DNA from 4 places in the Stenotrophomonas sp. GSD10 genome. Region 1 is predicted to be linked to each of the others. Evidence: predicted binding sites of a transcription regulator. Region 1 holds the regulator's gene; each other region holds the start of a gene.
The links. The regulator sigma-54, encoded in region 1, starts transcription at its own class of promoters, with help from an activator protein. The targets are predictions, from matches to a motif close to TGGCACGNGCNTTGC.

Region 1 (5,432 bases):
TGGGCCAGATAGCGCTGCACATCCGGCTGCGCCTCCAGGTAGTCGCGCACGCCGGGTTCGCGGCCGCTGAGCGCGCGCAGGTCGGGATCCCAGTGCGGGTTGGGCAGCACCCGTGCGTCGAACACGAAGTCTGCTTCGGCCGGCACGCCACGCTTGTAGGCAAACGATTCGAACAACAGCGACAGGCTGGTGGCATGGCCCATCGCGAACTCGGTGATGATGCGACGGCGCAGCTGATGCACATTGAGGCTGCTGGTATCGATCACCGCGTCGGCTTCGCGCCGCAGCGGCGCGGTCAGTTCGCGTTCGCGGGCGATCGCCTCGGGCAGGGAAAGACCGAGCTGGCTCAGTGGATGCCGGCGGCGGGTGTCGGCATAGCGCTTGAGCACGGTCTCGTCGCTGGCCTCGAAGAACAGCACCTTCACTTCAACGCCGGCGTCGGTGGCCAGCTGCCGCCAGTCGCCCAGCTGGCTCAGGTCGGCCTGGCCGCGCACGTCGATACCCACCGCCAAGCGGCGCGGCGCGCGGCCGTCGTGGTTGTCCAGCAGGCTGCGCACGAAGTCCGGCAGCAGGTGGATCGGCAGGTTGTCCGAGCAGTAGTAGTCCTGGTCCTCGAAGGTCTTCAGGGCGACGGATTTACCCGAGCCGGACAGGCCGCTGACGATGATCAGGGTCGGGGCGGTGGGAGTGACGGTGCTCATGGACAGGCTCTTGGCAGGGCAGGGGGTCAGGGCGTTCGCCGTTCCAGCAGGTTGCTGTGGCGGGCGATGAACATCGCCGCAGGGTCGATGCCCTTGGTACGCAGGATATGCAGGCGGGTGGCCGCCTCGGTCAGCACGGCCAGGTTGCGGCCCGGCATCACCGGCAGGGTGATCAGCGGCACGTCCAGGTCCAGCACATGGCGGGTGCCCGAATCGCCGGTCAGGCGCTCGTAGCCATGCGGCGTGGGTTCGGTCATCGGCTTGGTCAGGTGGACGATCAGCCGAAGATACTTGTTCTTCTTTACAGCCGTGTCGCCGAACATCTCGCGCACGTTCAGCACGCCCAGGCCGCGCACTTCCAGCAGGTCCTGCAGCAGCTCCGGGCAGGTGCCATCGAGCACGTCGGGGGCGATCTGGGTGAACTCGGGGGCGTCGTCGGCCACCAGCCGGTGGCCACGGCTGAGCAGCTCCAGCGCCAGCTCGCTCTTGCCCGAGCCGGCCTCACCGGTGATCAGCACGCCGATGGAGTAGATCTCCATGAACACGCCATGCAGGATCACCCGCGGCGCCAGCGTGCGCGCCAGGTGGTAGGACAGATGGTTGAGCAGCTCGTGGCCGCGCTTGGGTGACAGCCACAGCGGCGTGCCGGATTCATCGGCGGCGGCGCGCAGGTCTTCCGGACAGGGCTGGTTGCGGGTCAGTACCAGCGCCAGCGGATGCGACTGCATGATCTTCTCGATCGTTTCCCAGCGCTGGCGCGGTTCCAGCGCATCCAGCCAGGACAGCTCCTCGGTGCCCAGGATCTGCACCTTGTTGGGGTAGATCGCATTGAGGTAGCCGGCCAGCGACGGGCGCCGCGAGACCGTGTTGCCGGCCTCCAGCTCGCGCTTCTCTCCGGACTGGCCGGCGGCCCAGCGCAGGCCGAGCCGCTCGCGCTGCTGTTCGAACAGTTCGCGTGCGGTGATGCTGGTATTCATGCGGCGCTCGCAGGTGGGGGCAGGTCCAGCGCCTGGCGCAGGGCCCGGGCGTCGCCGGCGTCACGCAGGGCCTGGCGGATCGCCGGCGAGGAGAACAGTTCGGCCAGCTCGGACAGCAGCATCAGGTGCTGGTGCGTGTAATGGGCGGGGACGGCGATCGCAAATACCAGGTCGACCGGTTCGTCGCCGCCGAAGTCGACCGGGGTGGCCAACCGCAGCAGGGCGCCGCGTGGGCGGTCCAGGGTCGGCGCGCGGCCGTGGGGGATGGCGATGCCGTGACCGATCGCCGTGCTGCCCAGCGCTTCACGCTGGCACAGGTTCAGGTAGATCTGTTCGGCGTTGGCCTGGCGGCAGGCCAGCAACCCGGCGGCGGCCTGCAGGACGCTGTCGCGGTCGGTGGCCGTGCAGAGCTGGGTCTGCACGGCCGCCAGGAGGTCATTCAGGGGCATGTCTGCGGGAAACGGTGGCGATCAGCCGCCATTGTCGCCCACCGGCAGCGGTGCGTGCTGCTGTTTTTTCTCCTTGTGCTTGATCACCAGGCGGTCAAGCTTGTCCGCAAGCACGTCGATCGCGGCATACATGGTCTGGCCGCCGGCCTCGGCGTGCAGGGTCTGCCCCGGAATGTTGAGGCTGGCGTCGACGTGGTGCTCGGTCTTCTGCAGCTTGAGGGTCACCCGCGCTTCGCAGTGCTGGTCGAAGTGTTTTCCGATCCGGGCCAGCTTCTCCTCTACATAGGACTGCAGGGCCGGGGTGACTTCGACGTCTTTGCCAAACGTTTCGATGCGCATCGGGTTTCTCCTGTGTTCGGATGTGCCAATGAACCTCTCCGCCGGGCGCGGCGGTGCGTCAAGCGATTCTGACCCTTTCGTGCGAGGCGGAGATGTTCATGGCTTCACGATACTTCGCCACGGTGCGCCGCGCTACTGGAATTCCCGACGATTTGAGCAGGTCAGCCAGCTTGGCGTCAGAAAGCGGCTTGCGCGGGTTCTCATCGTCGATCAGGCGCCGGATCATCGCCTGGATGGCGGTGCTGGAGGCCTCGCCGCCGCCGTCGGTATCGATGCCCGAGGCGAAGAAGGCACGCAGCGGCAGGGTGCCGCGCGGGGTGCGCACATGCTTGCGGGCGATCGCGCGCGACACCGTCGATTCGTGCAGGCCCAGTTCGGCGGCGATCTCGCGCAGGGTCAGCGGGCGCAGCGCCTGTTCGCCGAATTCGAGGAATCCGGCCTGTTGCAGGATCAGGCTGCGCACCACCCGCAGCAGGGTCTCGCCACGCTGCTGCAGGCCCTTGAGCAGCCAGCGCGCTTCCTGCAGCTGGGCGCGCAGATAGCCTGCATCGGCGTCGCCACAGCGGCGGATCAACTGTTCATAGCCACGGTGGATCACCACCTTCGGCCCGGCATGCCCGGCCAGTGCCGCGCGCCAGACACCGTTCTGCCGCCACACCACGACGTCCGGCACCACGTAGGTGTCCTGCGACAGCGGCGCGATCTGCGTGCCCGGGCGTGGGTCCAGCGAGCGCAACAGGGCCACGGCGGTCTCGACCTCGGCCAGCGGCTGCTTCAGTTCGTGGGCAAGCCCGGACACGCCACTGCGCGGCAGTCGTTCCAGCGGGCCTGCGGCAATCTGCCGCGCCAGCGCCAGGCCGGGCGTGTCCTCGTCCAGCACCTCCAGCTGCAGCTGCAGGCATTCGCCCAGCGTACGCGCGGCCACGCCCACCGGATCGAAACGCTGGATGCGATGCAGTAGCGCCAGGATCTCATCTTCGTCGGCATGGATCGCCGGCAGCAGGGTTTCGGCGATGGTTGCCAGCGGCTCGCGCAGGTAGCCATCGTCGTCCAGTGCATCGATCAGCGCCGCGCCGATGCTGCGGTCACGCGCCGACAGATGCGACAGGTGCAGCTGCCACAGCAGATGGTCGGCCAGGGTTTCGGTTTCGGCCACGCGCTCGGCGGCGCTGCCGGTGTCGTCATCGTCATCGAAGCTGCCGCCGCTGCCGGCGGCACTCCAGTCCAGCTCGGCCGGCGCCCAGTCGTCGCCGCTGTCGCTGCGTTCGGCCGGGGCCTCGCTGTCGCTGCCGTCGCTGCCCTCGTTGGCCGCGTTGCCGTCGCTGCCGTCGGCCCAGTCCAGCAGCGGATTGCTTTCCACCGCTTGGGCGATCTCCAGCTCCAGCTCGGTGGTGGACATCTGCAGCAGCTTGATCGCCTGCTGCAACTGGGGCGTGAGCACCAGGTGCTGTCCCAACGATGTCTGCAGCCGAGTCTTCATGCCAGTGCCGAACGGAAGGAAAGGGACCCGGCGCCTGCGATCACAGCTTGAAGGAATCCCCAAGGTAAACGCGACGTACGTCGGCGTTGTCCAGGATCGCCTCCGGCGACCCCTGGGCGAGCACGCTGCCCTCGGCGAGGATATACGCGCGGTCACAGATTCCCAAGGTCTCGCGCACGTTGTGGTCGGTGATCAGCACACCGATGCCGCGCTGCTTGAGATGGGTGACGATGCGCTGGATTTCGCCGACCGAGATCGGGTCGACACCGGCGAACGGTTCATCGAGCAGGATCAGGCGCGGCTGTGCGGCCAGGGCTCGGGCGATCTCGCAACGGCGGCGCTCGCCACCGGACAGGCTGGCGCCGAGCTGGTCGGCGACGTGGCCCAGCTGCAGCTCGTCGAGCAGGCTGTTCAATTCGCGCTCGCGGCCGGCCGAATCCAGGTCTTCGCGCAGTTCCAGCACCAGGCGGATGTTGTCGGCCACGGTCAGCTTGCGGAACACCGACGGCTCCTGCGGCAGGTAGCCCACGCCCTGCTTGGCGCGGGTGTACATCGGGTCGCCGGTGATGTCCTTGCCGTCGAGCACGATGCTGCCGGCATCGGCGGCGACCAGGCCGACGATCATGTAGAAGCAGGTGGTCTTGCCGGCGCCGTTGGGGCCCAGCAGGCCGACCACTTCGCCGGCATCGAGGGTCAGCCCGAAGTCCTTGACGACTTCGCGCTGCTTGTACTTCTTGCGCAGGCCCTGGGCGACGAGCATTACTTCTTGCTCCCGGCCGGCGCCGCCGCCGGCGTCTTGTTCTTGGGCGGGATAACGGTGCGCACGCGGCTGCCGTCGCCACCGGAGTTCATCTCGCCGCTGCGGGTGTTGTAGACCATGCGCTGGCCGGCATTGGTGCCGCGCGCGCTGGTGACCTTGTAGTTGCCGGTCAGGGTGATGATCTCGGTCTTGATGTCGTAGTCGATGCGGTCGGCCAGCGCGTCCATCCAGGTGCCGTCATCGAGCTGCTGCTTCATCTTGGCCTGCTTGCCGGTGAACACCACACGCACCGCTTCGCCGTCCTTGAGGTAGATCTCGGCCTCGGACGAGCGCAGGTCCAGCGTGCCCTGGGTGATGATCACGCCCTGCGACAGCACGGTCTTGCCGTCGCCGGTGAGCATGCCCGACTGTGCGCCGGAATCGATGTGCATGTCTTCGTTGCGGTCGGTGGACTTGGCGAAGGCAGCGCTGGGCACAAGAAGACCGAGCGCGAGTACGGCTGCAAAGGGAATCTTCATCGGGGTCCGTTCTACCGGTGGGGCCTCCCGGCGGACCGGGGGCGGGTGGGTGGGCTGTCCGCCTTGCGCCGGTCCGGAGACGTCGCAGGCGGGCGGCGGAATCAGCGTCGGGGCGTGTAGCGGCCCTTGGACTGGCTGAGGAAATGATACGTGTTGTTCTTCGAATCCACCTCGAAACCCACACCGGACTGTTCCATGCCCGGACGGG
Region 2 (5,432 bases), 1.1 Mb from region 1:
GTTGGAAACCACCGACATGCGCATCTGCTGCGCATCCAGTCCGGTTTTCGCGATCCACAATGCCTGGTTCATCTTCGCTGTCCTGTCTGGTGAAGCCGGCCGCGTGGTGCGGCCCTTGGTAGGGGTGTGCAAGCGGTGTGCCAGCGCCGGTGCCTGCCGGTGCCGGAATTCCGTCAGCTGCCCAGGCGCAGCAGGCTGTTGGCGCTGCGCGCGTTGTCATCGCCGTGCTTGATCACCTGCACCTGCATTTCGTACTGGCGTTGCAGCTGGATCATCTGCACCAGCGCGCCGGCGGCATCAACGTTACTGCCCTCCAGCTGGCCGCTGTGCACCGCCGTACCCTGGGCGGGCGCGAACGGCTGGCGCGGGTCGGTGTTGCGGAACAGGCCATCCAGGCCGCGCTCAAGGCGCTCGTCCGGGGCCTGTACCACCTTGATCCGGCCGATCTGCGCCATCGTCTGCGGGCCTTCGCCCTGCGGGATGATCGAGATCGTGCCGTCGGCGCCGATCTCCATCGCCTGGTAGGGCGGAATGGCGATCGGGTTGTTGTTGTCATCCAGCACCGTGCGCCCACCGGAGGTCACCAGCTGGCCGTTCGGCGTCACCGACAGGGCGGCGCCGCGCGTATACGCTTCGCTGCCGTCGCTGGCCTGCACCGCCAGCCAGTTGCCGCTCTGCAGCGCCAGGTCCAGCGGCTTGCCGGTGATGTGCTGCGCGCCGGGCCGGCGGTTGAAGCCGGCGTCGACGTGCAGCGCATCCACCCGCGAGGCAAAGCCCGGGCCGCGGATCGGGAAGGCTTCGGTGTTGGCCAGCGCTTCCTTGAAGCCGGGGGTGTCCGAGTTGGCGAGGTTGTGGCTGAGCGTTCCCTGCGCCTGCAGGGAGGCGCGGGCACCGGTCATCGCCACGTAAAGGGCTTTATCCATGCGGGGAGTTCCGTGACAGGGTCAGCGGGTCATCAACGGATGTTGATGACCGTCTGGGTGATCTGGTCCTGGGTGGTGATCATCTGCGCGTTGGCCTGGAAGTTGCGCTGCGCGGTGATCATGTTGACCAGCTGCTCGGTGAGATCCACGGTGGACGCCTCCAGCGAGCCGGCCTGGATCTTGCCGAGGTTGGAGGTGTCGGGCATGCCGGTGCGCGGCGTACCCGATTCGAAGGTCTCCACCCACAGATTGTTGCCCTTCGATTCCAGGCCCTGGGTGTTGTTGAAGGTGGTCAGCGCGACCTGGCCCAGCGGCTTGTCGTCGCCGTTGGAATAGCGGGCGTAGACCACGCCCGATTCGGACACGGTGATCTCGTTGAGCTTGCCGGCGGCATAGCCGTCCTGCTGCGTGTTGCGCAGCGCGAACTTCTCGCCGTACTGGGTCGAGCCGCCGATATCCAGCGTCATGTTCAGCTGGCCGGCACCGGTGGTCGGGGTGAAGGTGCCCAGGCTGACCTTGCCGTTGGCCGGGCTGGTCAGCTTGCCGCTGTTGTCGAAGGTGACCGCCGTGGGGGTGCCGGCCGGCTGGCCGTCCACGTAATTGCGCACGGTCCACTCGTTCGGGTTGGCGCCCTTGACGAAGTAGGAGACCTGGATATGGCTCACGCCCAGCGAGTCATACACGGTGATGCCGCCGCTGGAGTGGTTGTAGCTGTTGGAATCGGTCGGATCGAAGGTGGCGACCGTCGGCTGCTTGGCATTGGCCGGCAGGGTGAAGCCGACCTTCACTTCGCTGGTCTGCTTCGGCGGGCTGTCGGTGGTCAGCAGCTGCAGGTCGACCAGGCGGCCGGCATCGAAATTGGTGCCGTCGGCATTCGGCGCGAACACCTGCAGGCGTGCGCCCTGCGGGTTGACCACATAGCCGGACGAATCGGTCTGGAAGTTGCCGGCGCGCGAGTACACGCGCGAGCCGTTCATGTTCATGGTGAAGAAGCCCTCACCGGAAATGGCCATGTCCAGGCTGCGCCCGGTCTGTTCGTTGTGGCCCTGGATGAACTGCTGGGCGACGTTGGAAACGCGCACGCCCGAGCCGGTCTGGTTGGTCGACAGGCCATAGCTGGTGGAGGCGAACAGGTCGGCGAACTCGGCACGCGACTGCTTGAAGCCGGTGGTGTTGACGTTGGCGACGTTGTTGGCGGTGACGCTCAGGTCGGTGTTGGCGGCATTGATGCCGGACAGCGAGACATTGAAGCCCATGGGATGCTCCTGGTTGATGCGGAATGTGCGGCTCAGCTGACGCGGAGCACGTAGTCGATCGGGGCCGTGCCCAGGCCCTTGAGGTTCAGGTACAGGCCGTCAGAACCGACGGTCACGCTTTCCACCGGCGCCTGCACATAGGTGGACAACTTGGTGCTCTTGCCGGCGGTGTCGACGTGGTTGGCGACGATGGAATACTTGCCCGGTTCCATGCGCTTGCCGTTGGCATCCTTGCCGTCCCACTGGAAGGCGGTCTCGCCGGCGGCCTTGGCTTCCACGCTCAGCGAGGTGACCTTGGCGCCATTGGCGTCGGTGATGTCCACGGTGATGATGCCGGCCGACGGCGCGGCCACCGTGCCTTCCACGTTGCCTTCCTTCTCCAGCACCAGTTTTTCAGAGGGCACCAGCACCTGATGGCCGACCAGCGCGGCACCCCGCAGCACCTGGTCGCTGGCCATCGACTCCTGGAAGCCCTTGACCGTCTTGTTCAGATCGGTGATGCCCTGCACGGTCGACATCTGCGCCATCTGCGCAACCATCTGCGTATTGTCCATCGGCTTGAGCGGATCCTGGTGCTGCAGCTGCTCGGTCATCAGGCGCAGGAAATCGGCCTGGTCCAGCGTGTTCTTCTTCTTGGTCGCGTTGCTGTTGGGGGCGTTCAGGCCGAGGGCACTGTAGACGTCCTGGCTGGTCTGGTTGTTGACGGCGGTGGTCATGGCGGTATCCGGTACTGCGGGCCTCAACGGCCCATGGTCAGGGTGGCCAGGGCCAGTTCCTTGGCGGTGGTCAGCATCTCCACGCCGGCCTGGTAATTGCGCGAGGTCGAGATCAGGTTGACCATCTGCGCCACCGGATCGACGTCGGGCTGGTAGATGTAGCCATCGGCATCGGCCAGCGGGTGGCCCGGCTCGTAGCGCTTGATCGGCGCTGCTTCGCTCTGGGTGATCTCCTTGACCTTCACCGAAGTGATGTTCGGATCGTTCTTGCTGGTGACGGCCTGGAAGATCGGCTCCAGTGGCTTGTACACGGCGTCGGCGGAACCGGCGACGGTGTCGGCGTTGGAGAGGTTGGAGGCGATGGTGCTCATGCGCACCGACTGCGCCTGCAGTGCGGAGCCGGCGATATCGAAGATCGGCAGGTTGCTCATGGCTTATTGCCCCGTGATCGCGGTCAGCATGGAACGCACCTTGCTCTCGACGAAGCTGAGCGAGGCGCGGTACTCCAGGGCGGCACGGCCATAGGCCGCACGCTCGGCATCGGGGTCGACGGTGTTGCCGTCGAGGCTGGGCTGCACCCCTTCACGGGCCACCTGGAACGGGTTCAGGCCACTACTGATTTCGTAGTGCTGTTCGTTGGTGGTGGTCATCAGGCCGTTGGCATTCTGGCCCTGGGCGTGGCGCAGGGCGGCATCGAAGTCCAGGTCCTGGGCCTTGTAGCCGGGAGTGTCGGCATTGCCGAGGTTGCTGGCGATCAGCTTCATCCGCTGTTCGCGCAACGGCATGGCCTGGGCGTGGACGCCCAGGTAGTCGGTAATCAGGTTGCGCACGGTGCACTCCCACGGGAACGTTGCCCGGGGAGCTGCAAGGGGTGTGCCAAATTCGAGACGGTAGTGCCGGCCGCTGGCCGGCTCCCCGATAGATCTGCGGTTGCCGGCCAGCGGCCGGCACTACCGGATCAGTGATCTCAGGCTGCCAGTGCCACCTTGCGCAGGCGGTCCAGCACGAAATCAGCCAGTTCGTGAGGCGAGTATTTGGCGACGAAGGCGTTGGCGCCGACGCGCTCTACCATCGCATTGTTGAATACGCCCGACAGCGAGGTGTGCAGCAGCACGTACAGGCCGGCCAGGCCCGGATGGCGCCGGATTTCCGTCGTCAGCGTGTAGCCGTCCATGGCCGGCATCTCGATGTCCGAGATGACCATGGCATAGCGCTCGGCCGGGTTTTCACCGGAGGCGTGGATCTGCAGCAGGTGGTCCAGCGCTTGCTTGCCGTCGGAAAGCAGGGTGGCACCCACGCCCAGCTGGTCCAGCACGCTGCGGATCTGCTGGCGGGCCACGCGCGAGTCGTCCACCACCAGCACCTGCAACTGCGGGCCGTCGGCCGGCATCGCCATCGCCGGGTCCAGTACCGCTTCGCCGCGGACCTGGGCAATGTCGGCCAGCACGCTTTCCACGTCGATCACCTGGATCAGCTCGCCCTGGAAACGGGTCACGGCGGTCAGGTAGCTCGATTCGGCGCCCAGCTCCGGCGGCGGGTGGATGTCCTCCACCGCGATGTTGACGATGCGCTCCACGCCGCTGACCAGGAAGCCCTGGATCGAGCGGTTGAATTCGGTGACGACCAGGTAGCCGGGGGCGGTATCCGCGTCGGGCTCACGTTCGGGGTGGCCGATGGCCAGGCCCAGGTCCAGCACCGGCACCGAGCGCCCGCGCACGTCGGCCACGCCGGCAAACTGGCTCGGCAGCCCCGGCACCTGGAACAGTTCCGGGCGACGCAGGACTTCCTGCACCTTGAAGACGTTGACGCCAAAAAGCTGACGTCCGCCGAGACGGAACAGCAGCAGCGCCAGGCGATTGTGACCGGCCAGTCGGGTCCGCTGGTCGATCCGGTTGAGCAGGTCATGGGACATGGCTGCTGTATCGGCGCCGCAGCGGCGGAACTTGAGCGCTTTGTGCTCGACCCCGCTCTTGTAGAGTCGAGCTTGCTCGACTGCATTTACGTCCAGTCGAGCAAGCTCGACTCTACACAAACCCCTCTGGCACACCCCTTGCACGCTCCTGGGCCAGATCCCCTCGACAGGAGGCGCCATGCGCCGGGTCACAACTCTATTTGCCATCGCGCTGGCCGTGGCCTCGCCGTGGGCGGCCGCTGCCGACTGGCAACCGGTCGCCAGCATCCGCACGGCGGCCTTGTCGACGCTGCCAGCCGGCAGCGAAGGCGAGGCGCAGGTGGCCGATGCGCTGCGCCTGCCCAGGTGCGGGGGTGCGCTGCAGGTGCAGCCCACCGCCAACACCACCGTAGAGGTCAGCTGCCCGGATGCGGGTGGCTGGCGGTTGTTCGTACCGGTGAAGGTGCGGCGCAACCAGACCGTACTGGTGCTCAACCGCGGAATCGGTACTGGAGAAACCCTCACCGCCGCCGATATCACCACTGCCCAGCGTGACGCCGCCCGGATAGCCGGTGCGGTGCTGGCCGATCCCAACGCGGCGATCGGCCGCATCGCCCGCCGTCCATTGCAGGCCGGAGCTGTGCTG
Region 3 (5,432 bases), 3.7 Mb from region 1:
CACCGACGATCAGCGCGGTGGTGATGCCGGCGAAGGTCGACTGGAAGGCGACGAACAGATAGTCCGGCAGGCCCTTGATCGGCGTGTTGCCCACCGACTCGGGGGTGAAGCCCTTGAGGAAGGCGAATTCGGTGAACGAGCCGAAGAACGGATTGCCGGCACTGAACACTGCGCTGTAGCCGTAGGCCACCCACAGCAGCAGCACCAGCGAGAACACCACCAGGATCTGGCTGAGCACCGACAGTACGTTCTTCGAGCGCACCAGGCCGCCGTAGAACAGCGCCAGGCCTGGTACCACCATCAGCAGCACCAGCAGGGTGGAGGTGAGCATCCAGGCCACGTCGCCGTGGTCGAACGCAGGCGCAGCGGCTTCAACGGCCGCCGGTGCGGCCGCGGCCGGGGCCTGCAGCGGTTCAACGGCCACGCTTTCGCTCGGCAGCGGCGAGACCTGGGCCTGGGCATGGGCACTGCCCGGCCAGGCACCGGCAGCCAGCGCGCTGAGCAGCATCAGCAGGCACACCAGGTGGAACCGGGCTTGCCACCCGGTGAGAAGGCGCATCTTCATGGGGGAGTCTCCGGAAGGGGGTTACAGCGCGTCGGCGCCGATTTCGCCGGTGCGGATGCGGATGACCTGTTCGACGGCGGTGACGAAGATCTTGCCGTCACCGATCTTGCCGGTGCCTGCCGACGACTGGATCGCTTCGATCACCGCGTCGGCGCGCTCGTCGGTGACCACGGTTTCGATCTTGATCTTGGGCAGGAAGTCGACGACGTACTCGGCGCCGCGATACAGCTCGGTGTGGCCCTTCTGGCGGCCGAAGCCTTTCACTTCGGTCACGGTGATGCCCGACACGCCGGCATCGGACAGGGCCTCGCGGACCTCGTCGAGCTTGAACGGTCGGATGATGGCGGAGATCAGTTTCATGCGCATGTCCCGATGGTGGATGGGGCCAGCGCGCCAGTGCGCGTTGGCTTCAGGCAACCACGGGCCATCACGGTGATGGCCGTGGCTGTTGCACCGGACACGTACTGGGCCGGGACGGCCGTGCCTCTCTCCTTGCACGACCGACGCGGGAGGGAGGGCGGCCCTGGTCGCGTATCCGGTCTCTCTCTTGCCCCTGGATAAGCGGATTGAAGTTCAGCGGACTAACAGTCCGCTCTACCACCGTCCGCTCTACAACGGCGGGCCTGCGCCCGCCTTGCGGCTCCCCAGCCGCGAAAGCGGAAGCGATGGCGGCGGGTGGGAGGGGAAGCCCACCGCCATCGCGTCCGGTCAGCTGGCGTAGTACAGCTGGTATTCCAGCGGGTGGGTGGCCGCGCGGAACTTGGTCACTTCCTGCATCTTCAGCGCGATGTAGCCGTCGATGAAGTCATCGCTCATCACGCCACCGGCCTTGAGGAACTCGCGGTCCTTGTCCAGCGCTTCCAGCGCCTGGTCCAGCGAGGAGCAGACCTGCGGGATCAGCTTCTCTTCTTCCGGCGGCAGGTCGTACAGGTCCTTGTCGCTCGGTGCGCCCGGGTCGATCTGGTTCTTGATGCCGTCCAGGCCGGCCATCATCAGCGCGGTGAAGGTCAGGTAGCCGGACTGGATCGGATCGGGGAAGCGCATTTCAATGCGGCGCGCCTTCGGGTTGGACACCCACGGAATGCGGCACGAGGCCGAGCGGTTGCGCGCCGAATAGGCCAGCATCACCGGCGCTTCGAAGCCCGGCACCAGGCGCTTGTAGCTGTTGGTGCCCGAGTTGGCGAAGGCGTTGATGGCCTTGGCATGCTTGAAGATGCCGCCGATGTACCACAGCGCCAGCTGGCTCAGGCCGCCGTAGCCGTCACCGGAGAACAGGTTGGTGCCGCCCTTGGACAGCGACTGGTGCACGTGCATGCCGCTGCCGTTGTCGCCGACGATCGGCTTGGGCATGAAGGTGACGGTCTTGCCGTTGCGGTGGGCGACGTTCTTGATGACGTACTTCATCCGCAGCAGTTCGTCGGCCTTCTGCACCAGGGTGCTGAACTTGGTGCCGATCTCGCACTGGCCAGCGGTGGCCACTTCGTGGTGCTGCACTTCCACTTCGATGCCGACCTGTTCCAGCGTCTTGCACATTTCAGCGCGCAGGTCGTGCAGGGTGTCGGTCGGCGGAACGGGGAAGTAACCACCCTTCACGCCCGGACGGTAGCCGCTGTTGGCGCCGTCGTACTTGGCGCCGCTGTTCCACGCGGCTTCCTCGGAGTCGACCTTGAAGAAGGTGTTGCCCATTTCATTGGCGAAACGGACCGAATCGAAGATGAAGAATTCCGGCTCCGGGCCGAAGAACGCGGTTTCGGCGATGCCGGAGGACTTCAGGTAGGCCTCGGCGCGCTTGGCGATGCCGCGCGGGCAGCGGCCGTACGGCTGCATGGTGGCCGGGTCGAGGATGTCGCAGCTGATCACGATGGTCGGATCGGCGTAGAACGGATCGACGTAGGCGCTGGCCGGGTCCGGCAGCAGCACCATGTCCGACTCGTTGATGCCCTTCCAGCCGGCGATCGAGCTGCCATCGAACATCTTGCCTTCTTCGAACAGCGACGGCTCGATGATGCTGACCGGGAAGGTCACGTGCTGCTCGACACCACGCATGTCGACAAAGCGCAGATCGACGAATTCGATCTGGTTGTCCTTGATCAGCTTCTCAACGTTTTCCACGGACATCGGTACGACCTCGGATGGGGATGAATGCCTGCTGAGGTACAGCAACGACCGTGCCAACTTTTCGCAGGCTGCAAGTCATTGATTTCAAAAAGGCTGCCCCGTGAGGGTGCAGAACGGTGCGCACCAAACGGGTGCACCCATCACCAGACGCACCCGTTTGGTGCAGCGGGGATCGTCTATCCTCTCGACCTTCTTCCTTCCGCCGCGCGTGCACGCACCGTCCATGTCCGACCTGCTCTCCGCCCTGCTGCTGGGCATCCTCGAAGGCCTCACCGAATTCCTGCCGATCTCCAGCACCGGCCACCTGCTCATCGCCCAGCACTGGCTGGGTGCCCGTTCGGACTTCTTCAACATCGTCATCCAGGCCGGCGCGATCGTGGCCGTGGTGCTGGTGTTCCGCCAGCGCCTGCTGCAGCTGGCCACCGGCTTCGGCCAGCGCGAGAACCGCGACTATGTGTTCAAGCTCGGCGCAGCGTTCCTGGTCACCGCCGTGGTCGGCCTGGTGGTGCGCAAGGCCGGCTGGTCGCTGCCGGAAACGGTCAGCCCGGTCGCCTGGGCATTGATCATCGGTGGCGTCTGGATGCTGCTGGTGGAGGCTTACACCGCGCGCCTGCCCGACCGTGACCAGGTGACCTGGACGGTAGCGATCGGCGTGGGCCTGGCGCAGGTGGTGGCCGGTGTGTTCCCCGGCACCTCGCGCTCGGCCTCGGCGATCTTCCTGGCCATGCTGCTGGGCCTGAGCCGCCGCGCGGCCGCCGCCGAGTTCGTGTTCCTGGTCGGCATTCCCACCATGTTCGCCGCCAGCGCCTACACCTTCCTGGAAATGGCCAAGGCCGGGCAGCTGGGCAGCGAGAACTGGACCGAGGTGGGCGTGGCCTTCCTTGCCGCAGCCGTCACCGGCTTCGTCGTAGTGAAGTGGCTGATGGGCTACATCAAGTCGCACAAATTCACCGCCTTCGCCGTGTACCGCATCGCGCTGGGCGTGGCGCTGCTGCTGTGGCTGCCGTCTGGCAGCTGAACCGCGCCAGGGCACGGCAACCCCATTGCCGGCCCCACCCCGTTTCCCCACGGTTCCCCAAGGAGAATCACCATGAACCGCAAGCTCACCCTGCTCCTCCCGCTGGCCCTGATGGCCGCCTGCAGCCAGACTCCGGCCCCGGCCGGCACCGGCGGCGACGACGTGGCCCCGGCCGCAGCCAAGGCAGCGGACCAGCAGACGCTGGCGCACCTGGATGCGCAGCGCCTGCAGAGCCAGCACTGGCTGCTGCAGCAGGCCACCGGCGCCGACGGCAAGCGCATCGACGCGCTGTTCGCCCGCGACGACAAGCCGGTCACCCTGGACTTCGCCGATGGCCGCCTGTCGGTCAGCAATACCTGCAACCGCATGGGCGGCGGCTACACCCTGGCCGACGGCAAGCTGACGGTCAGTGCGATGGCCTCGACCCTGATGGCCTGCACCGACAAGGCGCTGATGGCGCTGGACGAGGCCGTGTCGAGCCGCCTGCAGGGCGAGCTGAAGGCCGAGCAGGATGCCGACGGCAAGCTGACCCTGACCACCACCAAGGGCGACGTACTGGTGTTCAACCCGGAACCGACCGCTGAAACCCGCTACGGCGGTGCCGGCGAAACCGTGTTCCTGGAAGTGGCGGCCAAGACCCAGAAGTGCTCGCACCCGCTGATCCCGGACTACCAGTGCCTGCAGGTGCGTGAAGTGAAGTTCGACGACAAGGGCCTGAAGCAGGGCGAGCCGGGCAAGTTCGAGAACTTCTACGGCAACATCGAGGGTTACACCCACGAAGACGGCGTGCGCAACGTGGTGCGCGTGAAGCGCTACGAAGTGAAGAATCCGCCGGCCGATGCGCCGTCGCAGGCGTACGTGCTGGACATGGTGGTCGAGTCGGCCATCGAGAAGTGATGTAGAGCCGACGGTCAGTCGGCTGACGTCAGAAGGGCGGCCGAAAGGCCGCCCTTCTTCGTTGCACGTTGTAGAGCCGAGCCCACGCTCGGCTGAACGTAGAAGCAGTCGAGCAAGGCTCGACTCTACAAAGGGCCTCAGGCCAGCGCCGGGTTCAGCGTGTAGGTGCCGTGCAGTGCCGCTTCGGCCAGCACGTGGCCGTGCATGGCGCGGTAGGCATCGGCGGCGGTGAAGCGCGCCGGCAGCTGCAGCGACGCCACATCCAGCGCGAACACCCGGAAGAAGTAGCGGTGCAGGCGCTCGTCGTTGAACGGCGGGTACGGGCCGTCGTAGCCCAGGTAATCACCGGCCATGTCCGGGTTGCCGGCGAACCAGCCGGTAAAATCGTTCAGGCCTTGGCGGCTGCCGGCTGGGCCGGCCGGGGTGGTCTTGCCCTTCACCACGAACCCGTCGCTGCAGCTGCCGGCGGCAATCTCCTGCACCGAGGCCGGGATGTCGGCCATCACCCAGTGCACGAAGTCGCAGCGCGGCTGGTCGCGCGGCACGCTGATGTCACTGCGGCCGACCGTCTCCGGCACGGTCGGCACGTCCGGGTCCACGCACACCAGCAGGAACGAACGGGTGCCGTCCGGCGCGCCGCTCCAGGCCAGGTGCGGATTGCGGTCCGGAGCGAAGCCTGCGGCATCGCCGGCGGCGAACGCGCGGTCGATCGGTGCGCCGTTGGTCAGGCTCTGGCTGCTCAGTTGCATCGTCATCGGTTCACTCCTCCGGATAACCCAGGCGCACCGCGATCGGGGTGAGCTTGGCAAAGGCGGCGCTCATCACGTCGCGGTA
Region 4 (5,432 bases), 1.1 Mb from region 1:
TTTTCATCCGGCGCAGGCGGAATCGGGGGTTCCTGAGGGGCTTGGTGGTTGTCCCGACAGCGTGTAGGGAAACCCCCTACAAGGGCGCGGGATATTGACGAAGGTCGCCGCCAAGTCATTGATTGGCCGTGGAGACGAGGCAGGATCCGCTGTGGGTGGTGTACGGATTCCTGTCGGGGCGCGTCGGGGCGACGGGATTTCGTCGCCGATGCCGGGTGTCGCGCGTTGGTAGAGTCGACTGCCGGTAGAGTCGACTGCCGGTAGAGTCGACCGCCGGTAGAGTCGACTGTTAGTCGACTGCTCTCCAACCGCCCCAGCAAAAATCCCGCGCTCCGCGCGCAAGTCGACTGACAGTCGACTCTACCGGGCATTTTTTCCGCCGACCAATGCTGGCGCAGATCACTCCAGCTCGTGCTGGTGGCGCGCGGCCAGCAGCAGCAGATCATTGGCGCGGCGGCAGCCCAGTGATTCCATCATGCGCGCACGATGGGTCTCCACGGTCTTGACGCTGATGCCAAGATCGGCGGCGATTTCCTTGTTGCTCTCACCCTTGCCGATGCGGCGCAGGATCTCGCGCTGGCGCGGTGACAATGCGGCGATGCCGGTGGGCTTCTCGCGGCCGAGCATCGGTGCCAGCATCTTGGCCGAGATCTGCGGGCTCAGGAACACCTGGCCGGCATGCGCGGCACGCAGCGCCAGCTCAAGTTCCTGCGGCGCCGCGTCCTTGACCACGAAACCCACCGCGCCGCGATCCAAAGCATCGCGGACATGGGCGGCGTCGTCGTGCATGGTCATCATCACCACCCGGGTGCCAGGGGCGCGCAGGCGGATATCGCTGAGCGCCTCAAGGCCGGTCCGGCCGGGCAGGGACAGGTCCATCAGCACCACGTCCGGTGCGTGCTGCAGGGCCAGTTGAAGTGCCTGCTCGGCGTTGCTGGCCTCAGCGACCAGCTGCACGTCGGCAAACCCCTGCAGCAGCCGCGCCAGGCCGGCACGGACGAGGGTGTGATCGTCGACGATGAGAACTCGCACAGGCACGCAGCAGATCCGTCCAGGGGAGCCCACCTTAACTTAGCTGAACGGGCGCGCCAAGGGTTGACCTTCGCGCACCCGCAGGCACGATTCAACGGGCGCGACGCGCCTCGGCCACCTGCCGGCGGTGCAGGCGGAACAGGTGCCGCTCCATGGCCATCTCCAGGCCATCGCCCAGCCGCTGGAAGCGCAGCCACAGGACACCACTGCCGTCGGCGGCTTCGGCCACCACTTCCACCGGCAGGTCGATGTGATCGGGCAACCAGTCGCTGGGTTGCAGGCGGACCACCCCGGCCTGACCCGCGCTGGCGCCACTGCGCGGGCCGAGCTGGAGGCGGATGCCGCGGCGTGACCAGCGCACCGGGCGCAGCGTGAGTTCCTGGCCCTGCTGGCGCACCAGGCGGCCCAGCAGCACCATCGCCAGGTCGAGCTTGGCTTCCACGCGCTGCAGCTGCAGGCTGGCTTCGCTGCGTTCTTCGTGCTCGTCGATGCGGCTGTCCTCCACCAGCGCCAGGCTGCGCAGCAGCCCTTCGGCGCTGCTGGTACGGCCCGCCGCGCTGCCGGCCTGGAACTCGGCCGGAAGGGCCAGCTCGCAGCTCAGGGTCTCATCGAACAGTTCGCTCTCGGCCGGATGATGCAGCGAGGTGGTGGGCAGCAGGGTCATACCAGCGATTCTGCCTGCAGGTAGGCATGCGCCGCGCGAAGAGAGCGCTGGCCATCGTTCATCAGTGCCGCCACCGCATCGCGGCGCTGGCGCAGCAGGCCCAGCAGGTTCTGCTGGCGTTCGAACAGTGCCGTGAGCGGGGCGTGGTCGGCCGCGGTCAGCGGTTGGCTGAGCAGGGCATGCAGGGTGCTGTCATGGCCATCGAGCAGGCTGTCGGCCTGGTCGAACGTGTCCTCGCCCAGCGCCTTCTCGAAGGCATCCAGCTGCGCGTGCAGTTCGTGCAGGCTCATGGTGCCACCGCGGCCGGGCGGCGCTGTTCCTGCGGAATCGCGTTCCAGGCGCTGTCGATCTCGCCGAGCAGCTGCAGGGCCTCGTCCAGCGCGGCACGGTCATTGTGCAGGTTGGCTTCGGTGAGGCGCTGCAGCACGTAGTCGTAGAGCGAGGAAAGATTGGCGGCGATCTCGCCACCGGCTTCGTGATCCAGCGAGCCATTGAGGTGGCCGACGATCGCACAGACTTCGCCGATCGCTTTGCCCTTGCCGGCCTGGTCGCCGCGTTCCAGGCTGGCCAGGGCGCGGCGCACGCGCTCCAGCGCGCCGGCCAGCAGCATCGCCACCAGCTTGTGCGGATCGGCATCGGCGACCGCGCTGGTTACACCCACCTGGCGGTATTGCTCGGCGTACTGACGGCTGGAACCGTACATTCGTGATTCTCCTTGCGCTGGGCGCCGCCGGGCGATCAGGGTGATCGCAGCCGACGGCCCGGCGATGATTGCTGTTGCGTCCGTTATCGGTGCGTTGCGCGCCAAACTTGAGCGCTGCACACGCGTTGTCAGCGATTCAACTGCGCCAGCTGCTGCTGCAGTGCGGTGTTGCTCTGCTGCAGCTTGCCCATCAGGCTGTCCAGCGCGATGAACTGCTTCTTGTAGCGCTCTTCCACGCTCTTCATGCGCGTGTCGAGGTCCTTGCGGCGCTTGTCGATGTTGTCCAGGGTGGTGTTCAGGCCCTTGGTGCGTGCAACAAAGGCGCCTTCCTTGCCGACCGTGGTGCTCACGTAGCCGTCCACCAGCGAGTACAGCTGGCCAGCGCCGCCGGTGTCACCGGTAATCGCCTGGCGCACCTTCTCCGGCTGGGCGGCCAGGGTGGCTGCGAACTTGGTGGTATCCAGCACCAGGCTGCCGTCGGCATTGGGGTAGCCGCGGGTCTGCAGGCCGATCGCCTTCGGGTCCAGCCCGGAGGCGGAAAGCTCCTTCAGCACGCCGGCCATCACCGAACGCAGCTGGCTGGAGGCACCGCGCATCTGGGCATCGCCGGTCAGGGCCGATGCTTCCTTGGTCTTGGCGTCGTACTTGGTTTCCGAGTTGATCGCCGCGATCGCCGCGTTGTAGGCGGTCACGAACTCCTGCATCACCTTGGTCGCCGCAGTGGTGTCGGTGCTGATCACCACGGTGCTCTTGCCGGGCACCTTCAGGTTCAGGGTCAGGCCCGGAACGGCATCGGCCACGGTGTTGCTGGCGCTGACCACCTTGACGCCATCGATGGTCAGTTCGGCATCGGCGGCTGGGGTGTTCTGCTTCAGGCTGCCGACCAGCGCGCCCAGCTTCGGGTCGCTGCCGCCGTACTCGAGCTTGATGGCGTTGGCCGCGCCGGTCTTTTCCTGGGCGATCGACAGGTACTGGTTGTCACCGGAGGTGATCAGCGTGGCCTGCACGCCTTCCTTGCGGCCGGCGGCATCGATCTTGTTGCGGATGGTGGTCAGCGTATCGCCGTCCTCCACCTCCACGTTCATGGTCTTGGCCTTGTCACCGACACCCACGGTCAGCGTCAAGGTCCCGGCACCGAAGGTGTCGGTTTTCGGCACCGAGGTGTCGGCGATCAGCTTGTGGGCGGTGGCCAGCGAGGTCACATCGACGATGTGCGTGCCATTGGAGGCGGCGGCCTTGGTCGTGCCCAGGTCGTACAGCGCCACCGAGGCGGTCAGCACGTCCTCGGCATTGTTGAGGCCGGCCTTGCCCGAGGCGGTCACGGTGCGGGTGTCGAAGGCGGTGGTGGCCTTCAGCGCGGTCAGCGCGGTCTTCAGCTTGTCGAAGGCCGAGGTGACGGTGCCGATCGACGACAACTGCATCTTGGTCTTGGACTGCTGCAGGTTCAGCGCATTGTCGGCGGGCTTGCGGTCTGCCGCGACCAGCTGGTTGACGATGTCCGAGATGTTCAGTCCCGAGCCAATGCCACCGTATCCAAAGTCTGCCACGTCGTTTCTCCTGGTATCCGGGCCTGGCCGCGGTGCGGTGGCCCGTCGTCAACGAAAATAGCGGCCTGCGCCGCTGGGTCTTGAGGACTTCGTTGATGCATGCGCCGTGCCAACGCTCTGGCGGCGGGTTCTGGCACGCAGGTTGCAGGAGGGATGGGGCAGGGTGCGGGTGGGTTCACCGCAGGCTGCCGGGGGTCTGCAAAAACCCTCCCCCAATGCAGGGGAGGGATCAGGCTACTGACAATCGGGGGAGACGAAGCCGCCCGGTACGTACAGTCAAGAGTACAGCGCTGAAAGAGAGGTCCGCAGGGGCGGGCGATGCCAAGCCGGTTCGGGACGGTTCCCGGGCCGGGCATGGCCCGCACCTTCGAGCACCCTGGCTTCCAGGTTGCCGCTACCGTCGATTCACTTCGACGGTAGCGGCGCCTTCTGCCGTGGATCAGCGCAGCAGGCTGAGCACGCCCTGCGGCACCTGGTTGGCCTGGGCCAGCATGGCCGTACCGGCCTGCTGCAGGATCTGGGTGCGGGTCAGCTCGGCGGTTTCCTTGGCGAAATCGGTGTCCTTGATGCGGCTACGCGAGGAGGACAGGTTTTCCGACGAGGTCTGCAGGTTGGCCACGACCGAGGTGAAGCGGTTCTGGATCGCACCGAGGTCGGCACGGGTGCTGTTGATCGCACCCAGGGCCTTGTCGACCACTTCCAGTGCCTGCTGTGCGCCGAGCACGGTGCTCACGTCCAGCTTCTGCACGTTGGCGGCGGTATCGGCACCCGCGGTGTAGGCACCGGCGGCGGCAGCGGTACCCCAGGTCTTGGCGGTGCCATCAAAGTCGCTGCGCATCAGCGCGATGTCGGCAGCGGCCACGGCCTTGCCTTCCTTCACCGAGCTCAGCTTCAGGGTGCCGTCGGCATTGGCTTCGGCGTAGATGCCGGCTTCGCCGATCTTGGCGTTGATGGCGGTGGCCACGGCCTTGGAGGCATCGGCGGTGGTGGCACCGGCCTTGACTTCGACGGTGCCGATGTCAACGCCCATCACGGTGCCGGAGAAACGGGCGCCGTCGGTGCTGGCGGCCAGCGCAGCGGTTGCACCGCTGGCGAAGGTCGAGGTGCCCAGCGAGCCGGCCTTGGCGTCGATGGTCTTGTCGATGGCGATGGCCTGGCCGGCGTTGGCGCCGACCTGGAACAGCTGGCTGGAGAACGAGCCGTCCAGCAGCTTGGTGCCGTTGAAATCGGACTGCTTGGCCACGCGGTCGATTTCGCTGACCAGCTGGGTCACTTCGGCCTGCAGGGCCTTGCGGTCGCTGGCCGAGTTGGTGGCGTTGGAAGCCTGCACCGACAGCTCGCGGACGCGCTGCAGGTTGTTGCCGATTTCGGTCAGCGAACCTTCGGCGACCTGGGCCAGCGAGATGCCGTCGTTGGCGTTGCGGATGGCCACGTCGGTACCGCGGATCTGGGTGCCGAAACGCTCGGAGATCGCCAGACCGGCGGC

Region 2: the regulator sigma-54 is predicted to act here: its motif matches at 3,760-3,774, upstream of flgB (flagellar basal body rod protein FlgB).
Region 3: the regulator sigma-54 is predicted to act here: its motif matches at 2,725-2,739, upstream of glnA (type I glutamate--ammonia ligase).
Region 4: the regulator sigma-54 is predicted to act here: its motif matches at 4,044-4,058, upstream of fliD (flagellar filament capping protein FliD).

Annotation. Positions count from the first base shown of each region.
Region 1 covers NZ_JAOCMC010000002.1:688,207-693,638, forward strand. The annotation lists gene rapZ (RNase adapter RapZ) at 1-701, opposite strand, end outside; gene hprK (HPr(Ser) kinase/phosphatase) at 728-1,678, opposite strand; gene N4G47_RS03375 (PTS sugar transporter subunit IIA) at 1,675-2,127, opposite strand; gene hpf (ribosome hibernation-promoting factor, HPF/YfiA family) at 2,149-2,466, opposite strand; gene N4G47_RS03385 (RNA polymerase factor sigma-54) at 2,525-3,946, opposite strand; gene lptB (LPS export ABC transporter ATP-binding protein) at 3,987-4,706, opposite strand; gene lptA (lipopolysaccharide transport periplasmic protein LptA) at 4,706-5,224, opposite strand; gene lptC (LPS export ABC transporter periplasmic protein LptC) at 5,326-5,432, opposite strand, start outside.
Region 2 covers NZ_JAOCMC010000002.1:1,814,126-1,819,557, forward strand. The annotation lists gene flgG (flagellar basal-body rod protein FlgG) at 1-72, opposite strand, end outside; gene N4G47_RS08610 (flagellar basal body rod protein FlgF) at 174-923, opposite strand; gene flgE (flagellar hook protein FlgE) at 956-2,179, opposite strand; gene N4G47_RS08620 (flagellar hook assembly protein FlgD) at 2,212-2,895, opposite strand; gene flgC (flagellar basal body rod protein FlgC) at 2,919-3,326, opposite strand; gene flgB (flagellar basal body rod protein FlgB) at 3,330-3,725, opposite strand; gene N4G47_RS08635 (chemotaxis protein) at 3,863-4,807, opposite strand; gene flgA (flagellar basal body P-ring formation chaperone FlgA) at 4,986-5,432, shown strand, end outside.
Region 3 covers NZ_JAOCMC010000002.1:4,358,483-4,363,914, reverse strand. The annotation lists gene N4G47_RS20255 (ammonium transporter) at 1-565, opposite strand, end outside; gene N4G47_RS20250 (P-II family nitrogen regulator) at 587-925, opposite strand; gene glnA (type I glutamate--ammonia ligase) at 1,274-2,683, opposite strand; gene N4G47_RS20240 (undecaprenyl-diphosphate phosphatase) at 2,907-3,701, shown strand; gene N4G47_RS20235 (DUF4377 domain-containing protein) at 3,774-4,598, shown strand; gene N4G47_RS20230 (YbhB/YbcL family Raf kinase inhibitor-like protein) at 4,736-5,347, opposite strand; gene N4G47_RS20225 (tetratricopeptide repeat protein) at 5,358-5,432, opposite strand, start outside.
Region 4 covers NZ_JAOCMC010000002.1:1,798,719-1,804,150, forward strand. The annotation lists gene N4G47_RS08540 (response regulator) at 400-1,032, opposite strand; gene N4G47_RS08545 (PilZ domain-containing protein) at 1,124-1,696, opposite strand; gene N4G47_RS08550 (hypothetical protein) at 1,693-1,986, opposite strand; gene fliS (flagellar export chaperone FliS) at 1,983-2,399, opposite strand; gene fliD (flagellar filament capping protein FliD) at 2,528-3,946, opposite strand; gene N4G47_RS08565 (flagellin) at 4,386-5,432, opposite strand, start outside.